3 regions of the Serratia nevei genome follow, and region 3 is predicted to be linked to each of the others. Evidence: riboswitches for the same ligand, from Rfam matches in the RefSeq annotation. Region 3 holds a riboswitch; each other region holds the start of a gene.
What was found. A riboswitch is a leader RNA that binds a small molecule or an ion and turns the genes downstream of it on or off. The one in region 3 is predicted to bind thiamine pyrophosphate.
Positions count from the first base shown of each region.

Region 1: another riboswitch for thiamine pyrophosphate. It lies ahead of thiB (thiamine ABC transporter substrate binding subunit); the one in region 3 lies ahead of tenA (thiaminase II).
Region 2: another riboswitch for thiamine pyrophosphate. It lies ahead of thiC (phosphomethylpyrimidine synthase ThiC); the one in region 3 lies ahead of tenA (thiaminase II).

Region 1 covers NZ_CP149940.1:698,671-701,941, forward strand. The annotation lists gene thiP (thiamine/thiamine pyrophosphate ABC transporter permease ThiP) at 1-521, opposite strand, end outside; gene thiB (thiamine ABC transporter substrate binding subunit) at 497-1,483, opposite strand; TPP riboswitch at 1,541-1,659, opposite strand; gene sgrR (HTH-type transcriptional regulator SgrR) at 1,697-3,271, opposite strand, start outside.
Region 2 covers NZ_CP149940.1:266,311-269,581, reverse strand. The annotation lists gene nudC (NAD(+) diphosphatase) at 1-675, opposite strand, end outside; gene V8N38_RS01240 (Rsd/AlgQ family anti-sigma factor) at 777-1,280, shown strand; TPP riboswitch at 1,320-1,444, shown strand; gene thiC (phosphomethylpyrimidine synthase ThiC) at 1,559-3,271, shown strand, end outside.
Region 3 covers NZ_CP149940.1:3,352,871-3,356,141, forward strand. The annotation lists gene V8N38_RS16075 (LLM class flavin-dependent oxidoreductase) at 1-849, opposite strand, end outside; TPP riboswitch at 1,000-1,102, shown strand; gene tenA (thiaminase II) at 1,165-1,848, shown strand; gene V8N38_RS16085 (ABC transporter ATP-binding protein) at 1,845-2,585, shown strand; gene V8N38_RS16090 (ABC transporter permease) at 2,582-3,271, shown strand, end outside.

The DNA.
Region 1 (3,271 bases), 2.7 Mb from region 3:
GCGGCCAACTGGCGCTGCTCCACTGGGATATTCTCCAGCGCCTGCAGCAACAGGCGGGTGGCCAGCGGCAGGTTAAAGAACAGGTGCGCCAGCAGAATGCCCTGCAGGCCGTAGGGCGAGAAGCCATACTCGACGCCCAGCCAGCCGCACAGCGTCGCCAGCCAGCCCTGGCGCCCATAGACGCTGAGCAGGCCGAACACCGCCACCAGCACCGGCAGCACCAGCGTCATGGCGCACAGCCGCAGCAGCAGCTGCCGGCCGGGGAAGCGGCGGCGATAGAGCGCGCGCGCCAGCAGAACGGCGGGCAGCACCGAAATCAGCGCCGACAGCAGCGCCTGCCAAAAGGTGAAGCGCACCACGTGCCACAGGTAGCTGTCCTGCCACAGGCCGCGCCAGTCGCTGTCCGGCGCGTGACGCCACAGCGAGCCCATCGCCAGCGCGGCGACCAGCAGGATCACGCCGGCGGCCAGCAGCCCCGGCCAGAGCCAGCGGGGGATCAGCGGCTGACGGCGGTTTGCCATGCCCGGATCCAACCGCCGCGTTGTTTGGCCACCTCTTCGGCGCTGTATTGCAACGCGGTATGCGGCACGTTCATCTGCTCAAAGCCGACGGGCAGTGGGGTGTTGATCACCGGGTACATCCAGTTGCCGGTCGGGATGGTGTTCTGGAAGGCCGGCGTCACCATGAACTGCATGAAGCGCTCCGCCAGCTCAGGCTGTTTGGCGGCCTTCAGCTTGCCCGCCACTTCCACCTGCAGGTAGTGCCCTTCGCTGAACGTGGCGGCGGCGTAGAGATCTTTTTTCTCTTCGATCAGGTGATAGGCGGGAGAGGTGGTGTAGCTGAGCACCAGATCGCCTTCGCCTTTCAGGAACAGGCCGTAGGCTTCGCTCCAGCCTTTGGTGACGGTGACGGTCTTATTCGCCAACTGCTGCCAGGCGGCCGGCGCCTTGTCGCCATACACTTTTTGCATCCACAGCAGCAGGCCGAGGCCCGGCGTGCTGGTGCGCGGATCTTCGTAGATCACTTTCCAGTTGCGATCGCTGCTGACCAGCTCCTGCAGGCTTTTTGGCGGGTTCTTCAGTTTTTCTTTGTTGTAGACGAAGGCGAAATACCCGTAGTCGTATGGCACGAAGGTCGCGTCCTGCCAGCCGCCCGGCACCGTCAGTTTGGCGGTGTCGACGCCGCTCGGCGCGAACAGGCCGGTTTGCTGCGCCGCCTGCAACAGGTTGTTGTCCAACCCCAGCACCACGTCGGCGGCGCTGTTCTTGCCTTCCATGCGCAGGCGGTTCAGCAGCGAGACGCCGTCTTCCAGCGCGACGAACTTCAGTTCACAGTCGCACTCGGCTTCGAAGGCTTTTTTTACCGCCGGGCCTGGGCCCCAGTCGGCGGCGAAGGAATCGTAGGTGTAAACCGTCAGCGTCGGCTTGGCGAACACCGGCGCGGCACACAGTAGCAATAAGCAGGGCAGATATGTTTTGACCACGTTGCACTCCTGAAAAATAAGGGGGCAAGGGCATCTGAGGGGGCGAGGCGGCGTCGCCGGTTCGCTGGGCTCAAATCCCTCCGCCGGTATTGACCGGATCAGGTTCGACGGGTGTGCTCTCAGCGGAAAATCGGGCTTATCACGCGGCCCGACTTACCGCACCCCGTTGAGACGGCGCTATTGTAAAGATTAACCGACCCGGGCGAAAGGCGCTTATGCCTCCGGCGGGGCAAACCAGGCGGACTTGAAGTCGAACCAGCCGAGGGTGTTCATCCGCACGCCGCGCATGCTGCGCTGGCCGTGCAGCTGCAGCCAGTGGTGGAACAGCGGGTGCAGCTGGTGGTTGCTGACCAGACGCTGGCAGAACTCGGCCAACGGCAAACGGTTGGCGCGCCACAGCGCTGCGTCCTGCGCCAGATCTTCGTTCATGCAATGCTGCATCAGCGGCAGTTCGTACAGCGTGGCGAACAGCGAAAACTCCAGCGGCAGATAGAAGTTGGCGCTGCCGAGCCACAGATCGCTGCGCGCGTCGCCCTGGTGCCAGGTGGCGTAATCCACGCTTTGCACGATCAGGCGGATGCCGTGCTGCGCCAGCAGCGGTTCGATCGCCTGGCGAATGGCGTGAAACTCCGAATGTTCATTGAAGTGGGTCATCGTCAGTTCGGTCAGGCCCGCGGGCTTGGGCTGCTGCGCCAGCGTGCGGTTGTGGTGCCAGCGCGGCAGCAGGCCGTACGCCGGCGACCAATAGCGCTGGTAGAGCGGCCCGGCGTGGCTCAGCAGCGAAATGGGGTTGATCAATTCGCACAGCCAACTGCGAATGGCGGGGTCGGCGGCCAGCGGAGAACGCTGATCGAACAGCAGGAAATAGCAACCCTCTTCCAGCCGGCTTTCCAGCTCGCTGTTGCCGGTTTCATCGCCCTGCAGCTGCACGCCGGAGTGCACCAGCTCTTCGGAAAACTCCGGCAGCACCCAGATGTTCACCTCGTCGATCAGCGCCCGGTAGCCAAAATAGTCGTCGAAGGCGTGGATCTTCATCTGGCTGGGATGGTTGCGCACCATGCGGTAGGGGCCGGTGCCGACCGGATGGCGGGCGAAATCCGGCAGTTCGCGCCATTCGCGCGGCAGGATCATGGCCTGCACGCTGCCCAGCAGCCAGGGCAGCCAGTGGTCGGGGCTGCGCAGCTGCACGTCGATAACGAACGGCGTCGGCGAGGTGACGCTCTCGATATGCGAGAACAGCGGTTGCGAGGTCAGTCGCGAAAGGGAAGTGATGACGTCTGCCATCTCCAGCTCGCGGCCGTGATGAAAATGGATCGCCGGGCGCAGGTAAAACCGCCAGTGCAGAGGCGTCAGCGCCTGCCAATGGTGAGACAGATCGGACTCCAGTTCCCCGTTTTCCTCATTTATGCGCGTCAGGCCGTTGAAGATCTGGCGCGCCAAATGGGTCTCCGAACGCCGCAGCGCCGAGCCGGGCAGCAGGTTGTACAGCTGCCGGTAGTAGAGCACCCGCAGGATGTGTTTACCCTGGCGGAAGCTGCGCCCCAGCTGCGACAGCAGCATCTGGCGCACCACGTTTTTGTCGCCCACCAGCTGCACCAACTGATCGATGCGGTCCTGTTCCAGCAGCTCCTCGGCCCGCTGTTGCTGCAGCGCTAGGCCGGTGTAGTGGAAGGTTAACCGCGAACGCTTGCCGCGCCCCGACTCCGCCTGCCAGGTGAGCCAACCCTCCCGCTGCATGGCGCTCAGCAGGGAGCGCACGTGGCGCCGCGAACAGCTCAGCACCTCCGC
Region 2 (3,271 bases), 2.3 Mb from region 3:
CCAGCCGGCGTTGAGCAGCTCCTTGGGATCGTGGCGAATGTCACCCTGATGGTAATCGGCCATAAAGGCCATCATCAGCGAGTGTGGGAACGGCCAGGGTTGTGAAGTGACGTAGCGCAGGTTCTTGATTTCAATATTGCTCTCTTCCATCACTTCGCGCGCCACCGCCTGCTCCAGCGTTTCGCCCACTTCGACGAAGCCGGCCAGCACCGTGTGGATACCACCGCGATGGCGCACGTGTTGCGCCAGCAGGATCTGATCGTCGCGCCGAATGGCGACGATCACGCAGGGTGCAATCTGCGGGTAGTATCGCTCTTTGCAATGGCCGCACAGACAGGCGCTTTCGGTGCGGCTGAGGTGCATTTCATGGCCGCAATAGCCGCAGTAGCGATGAGAGCGGTAGAAATCCGCCAGCTGCACGCCGCGCCCGGCAAGCTGGAACAGACCGCGATCCTGATCCAACAGCTGACGCACCGATCCCATCTCCCGCGGCATCGCCTGGCGCACCAGCCAGACCGGCGCGCCCTCCCATTCACCGATGGTGCGCGCCATGTGGCCCCGCAGCCCAAGAGCGGCGGCCGTCCCCGACGGCAATTCACCGTTCGGTAACCAAAGTTTGCTTTCATGGCTGACAATCCACCAGCCGTTTTCATTGCCCGTTAATGCAAGTTCCATATCGTTGTTGCACAACCTCAGCTTCACTGGCACTCTACAAATCGGCTTTGTTACATTTTAATAACTTACCGGTTACTTTTATTACTTACACGGAGTCAAACATGCTCAACCGTTTGGAAAGGCTGACTCAGCGCGTTGGCGGTAGTAATGAATTAGTTGATCAATGGCTTCAGGCCCGCAAACAGTTGCTGGTCGCCTACTGCACGCTGGTAGGCCTCAAACCGAATAAAGAAAAGCATACGCCGCTGAATGAAAAAGCGCTGGAGAACTTTTGCCACAACCTGGTGGATTACCTCTCCGCAGGGCATTTTCATATCTATGACAGAATTATCAAACAAGTGGAAGGCGCAGCCAGTCCGAAAATGTCGCTGGCGGTGAACATCTACCCCAAGCTGTGGGCCAATACCGAACAGATCATGGCGTTCCACGATCGCTATACCGAAGTGGATATCGATCAGGAGGTTTGTCTGGAATTCCACCAGGCCTTGTCGGATATCGGCGAAACGCTGGCGGCGCGCTTTGCGCTGGAAGATAAGCTGATCCAGCTGGAAGCGGAGGCCGCGCAGCAACCGCTGCCGGACCAGGCGCTGGATCCCGCACGTTAAAATTTTATAGTTTTTTTTCTTATCCCTCCTATACTGGGGGGCATCTTGTCGGAGTGCCTAGCGCCTGATTTGTTCATCGAATCAGCCAGGCTGAGACCGTTAATTCGGGATCCGCGGAACCTGATCGGGTTAATACCCGCGAAGGGAACAAGAGTAATCTATCGCCACAGGCACGGCCTTCCCCTTGCGGGCGCCCTGCCTTATCGGCCACCATCATTACTCCCTCCGAGCTCCAGACAAGCAACTTTCCCAACCCAACACACTGGTAGGAACTTGCTATGTCTAACGTTAATCCACCGCGCGCCCGTAAAGCGCAACGCGAAGCCGCCCAGCAGTTTATCGACACCCTGCAAGGCATGGCTTTCCCGAACTCACGCCGCATCTATCTCCAGGGCTCGCGCAGCGATATCCAGGTGCCGATGCGCGAAATTCAGCTCAGCCCGACCCTGCTCGGCGGCAGCAAAGACAACCCACAGTATGAACCCAACGAGGCGATCCCGGTGTATGACACCGCCGGCCCCTACGGCGATCCGCAGGCCGAGCTCGACGTGCACGCCGGCCTGGCCAAGCTGCGCGCCGGCTGGATCGACGCGCGCGGCGATACCGCCACCCTAAGCGGCGCCAGTTCCGGCTTTACCCAACAGCGGCTGGCGGACGAGGGGCTGGATCACCTGCGCTTCGAACATCTGCCGCTGCCGCGCAGGGCGCTGCCGGGCAAATGCGTGACCCAGCTGCACTATGCCCGCGCCGGTATCGTCACCCCAGAGATGGAGTTCATCGCCATCCGTGAAAACATGGGGCGCGAGCGCATTCGCGGCGAGGTGCTGCGCCACCAGCATCCGGGCCAAAGCTGGGGCGCCAACCTGCCGGACAACATCACGCCGGAGTTCGTGCGTCGGGAAGTGGCCGCCGGCCGCGCCATCATTCCCGCCAACATCAACCATCCGGAGGCGGAGCCGATGATCATCGGCCGCAATTTCCTGGTGAAGGTGAACGCCAATATCGGCAACTCGGCGGTCACGTCGTCGATCGAAGAAGAAGTGGAGAAGCTGGTGTGGTCCACCCGCTGGGGCGCGGACACCGTGATGGATCTCTCTACCGGCCGCTATATTCACGAAACCCGCGAGTGGATCCTGCGCAACAGCCCGGTGCCCATCGGCACCGTGCCGATCTACCAGGCGCTGGAGAAGGTCAACGGCGTGGCGGAAAACCTCACCTGGGCGATGTTCCGCGATACGCTGCTGGAACAGGCGGAGCAAGGGGTCGACTACTTCACCATCCACGCCGGCGTGCTGCTGCGCTACGTACCGATGACCGCCAAACGCCTGACCGGCATCGTGTCGCGCGGTGGCTCAATCATGGCCAAATGGTGTCTGTCGCACCATCAGGAAAACTTCCTCTATCAGCATTTCCGTGAAATCTGCGAGATCTGCGCCGCCTACGACGTTTCGCTGTCACTCGGCGACGGCCTGCGCCCCGGCTCGATTCAGGACGCCAACGACGAAGCCCAGTTCGCCGAGCTGCATACGCTGGGCGAGCTGACCAAAATCGCCTGGGAATACGACGTGCAGGTGATGATCGAAGGCCCGGGCCACGTGCCGATGCAGATGATCCGCCGCAACATGACCGAAGAGCTGGAACACTGCCACGAAGCGCCGTTCTACACCCTCGGCCCGCTGACCACCGATATCGCCCCGGGCTATGACCATTTCACCTCCGGCATCGGCGCGGCAATGATCGGCTGGTTCGGCTGCGCCATGCTGTGTTACGTCACGCCGAAAGAGCACCTCGGCCTGCCGAACAAAGAAGACGTCAAGCAGGGCCTGATCACCTACAAGATCGCCGCTCACGCCGCCGATCTGGCCAAAGGCCATCCGGGCGCGCAGATCCGTGATAACGCCATGTCCAAGGCACGTTTCGAATTCCGCTGGGAAGATCAGTTCAATCTGGCGCTCGATCCGGCCACCGCGCGCGCCTATCACGACGAAACC
Region 3 (3,271 bases):
GCCGAAGATCGCCCGGGTCTGCGCGTCGATATATCCGAGCTGATCGCCCTCCTTGCCACCGCCGCCGAAGTAGTTGCGATCCCGCTGATCCACCAGCGCGAAGATGCTGCGGCTCACGGAAACCCGCGGCTCATGCGCGTGGCCGGCCTCTTGCCAGGCGGCGCGGTAGGCGCGGATCTGCTTGGCCTGCTGGATGTGGAAGGGTTCGCCGGTCTCGTCGTTCTTGAGCGTCGAGCTTTGCAGGTGCATACCCAGCTTCGCCGCCCAGACGGCGGTGGCGTTCGAACCGGCGCCCCACCAGATGCGATCGCGCAGCCCGGCGGAAAACGGCTCCGGCCGCAGCAGCCCGGGCGGATTCGGGAACATCGGCTGTGGATTGGGCTCGGCGAACCCTTCGCCGCGCAGCGCTTCCAGGAACACTTCGGTATGGCGGCGGGCCATGTCCGCGTCGCTCTCGCCATCGGCCGGGGCATAGCCGAAATAGCGCCAGCCGTCGATCACCTGCTCCGGCGAGCCGCGGCTGATGCCGAGCTGCAGCCGCCCGCCGGCGATCAGATCCGCCGCGCCGGCGTCTTCCACCATGTACAGCGGATTTTCATAACGCATGTCGATCACGCCGGTGCCGATCTCGATGCGTTGGGTTTTGGCGCCGATGGCGGCCAGCAGCGGGAACGGCGACCCCAGCTGGCGTGCAAAGTGGTGTACGCGAAAATAGGCGCCGTCCGCCCCCAGATCTTCGGCGGCAACCGCCAGATCGATGGACTGCAGCAGCGCATCCGCTGCGGAACGGGTGCCGGACTGGGCGGAAGGCGACCAGTGGCCAAACGAGAGAAAACCAATCTTTTTCATCGGGAATCGTCCTCAAAGGCAAAATCATCGGCCTACAGTGACAAAAATCGCGCGCTCTGCGCCAGCAAAATCGCCCCCGATCGCACTAAACGAACCGATTGCCGCTGCGCCGCCCGGCGATTGTAATCAAAAAACAAATGTCGTATAACAAGCAGCTCCGAGGGGTGTCCTGTTACGGGCTGAGATGGCGCAAGCCGAACCCTTTGAACCTGATCTGGGTCATGCCAGCGAAGGGACGGTTAGGCAACAACGCTCTCACCCGTTGCCTGTTCATACCCCAGCGTGCCCGGATCTCCACTGACTCAAGGAGGTCCCATGTCCATCACCACCCTGTTCGAAAGCGGTCTTTACGGCCGGCTGCGCCAACAAGCCGGCAGCCACTGGCAGGACTACGTCGATCACCCGTTTCTGCAGCAGCTGGCCGCCGGCACCTTGCCCGAACGCGCTTTTCGCCGCTACCTGACCCAGGACTACCTGTTCCTGCTGCACTTCGCCCGCGCCTACGCGCTGCTGGTCAGCAAGCTGCGCACCCTGCCGGAGATGCGCGCCGCCACGGCGTCGCTCAACGGCATCGTCGCCGAACTGCCGCTGCACGTCGCCTACTGCGCCGAATGGGGGCTGAGCGAAGCGCAAATCGCCGCCCAGCCGGAAGCGGCGGAGACCATGAACTACACCCGTTACGTGCTGGATATCGGCCATGCCGGCGACGCCCTCGATCTGCTGGCCGGCCTGCTGCCCTGCGTGGCCGGCTATGCCGAAATCGGCCTGCGGCTGCTGCACGACCCCGCCACCAAAATGGAGGGCAATCCTTACGCCTCCTGGATCCGCAACTACGGTGACGAGGGCTATCTGGCCGGCGTGCGCGCTGCCATCGAGCTGCTCGAGACCGTCGGCCACCAGCGCGGCGCACCAGGTCGCCTCACCGAGCTGGCGCAGATTTTTACCACCGCCACCCAGTTGGAATCGGCATTTTGGCAGATGGGGCTGAACGCCTCATGACCTCCCCGCTTCTCCCGCCCGGCATCCAGGTGCGGGATCTCAGCCTGCGTTTCGGTCAGCAAATCGTCTTCGACCGGCTGAGCTTCGACATCGTCGGCGGCAGCTTCGTCGCCCTGCTCGGCGCCAGCGGCGCCGGCAAAACCAGCCTGCTGAAGATCATCGCCGGCCTGGAACGGGCGACCTCGGGCACGGTGACCGGCAGCGACGGTTTGCCGATCGCCGGGCGCATCGCCTACATGGGGCAAAAAGACCTGCTCTACCCGTGGCTGACCGTCGAGGAGAACGTCGCCCTCGGCTCGCGGCTGCGCGGCGAAGTGACGGATCGAGCGTGGGTGGCGCATCTGCTGGAGCGCGTGGGCCTGGCCGCGCATGGCCGCAGCCTGCCCGCCGCGCTGTCCGGCGGCATGCGCCAGCGCGCCGCCATCGCCCGCACTCTCTACGAACGCCAGCCGATCGTGCTGATGGACGAACCCTTTTCCGCGCTGGACGCCATTACCCGCGCCGAGATCCAGAGCCTGGCCGCCGAACTGCTGGCGCAAAACACCGTGCTGCTGATCACCCACGATCCGATGGAGGCCTGCCGCCTGAGCCACCGGCTGCTGGTGCTGTCGCCCTGGCCGCTGGGCCTCGACGATACCCACCGCATCAGCGGGCAACCGCCGCGCGCGCCGGATGACGCCGACCTGCTGAAAAGCCAGGCCGAGCTGCTGCAACAGCTGGTGAGGGCCGCGCAATGAAGATTGCCAAAGAGCGTGGGCTTACCCGCCTGCGGCGTGGGCTGACGGTGTTTGCCGGCCTGCTGCTGCTGTGGTGGCTGGCGGCGCAAAGCGGCATTCCGGCCTTTCTGCTGCCCACGCCGAGCGCGGTGGCGCAGGCGCTGTGGGACGGGCGCGGCTACCTCGCCTGGCACACGCTGGTCACCGCTTCGGAGATCGTCAGCGGGCTGGCGCTGGGTGTGCTGCTCGGCGCGGCGCTGGCGCTGTGCATGATCTTCTCGCCGCGCCTGCAACGCTGGCTGATGCCGCTGGTGCTCACCAGCCAGGCGATACCGGTGTTCGCCCTGGCGCCGCTGCTGGTGCTGTGGTTCGGCTTCGGCATGAGCGCCAAGGTGGCGATGGCGGTGCTGGTGATTTTCTTCCCGGTGGTATCGGCCTTTTTCGACGGGCTGCGCCGGGTCAACAACGACTATCTCGATCTGGCGCGCACGATGCGCGCTTCGCGCTGGGCGCAGCTGCGGCACGTGCGGCTGATGGCGGCGCTGCCGGCCTTCGGCTCCGGCCTGCGCATGGCCGCCGCCGTCGCGCCGATCGGCGCCATCATCGGCGAATGGGTCGGCTCGGCCGAAGGGCTGGGCTACGTGATGCTGAACGCCAACGCGCGCATGCAGACCGACGTCTGCTTCGCCGCGCTGTTTATTTTGGTG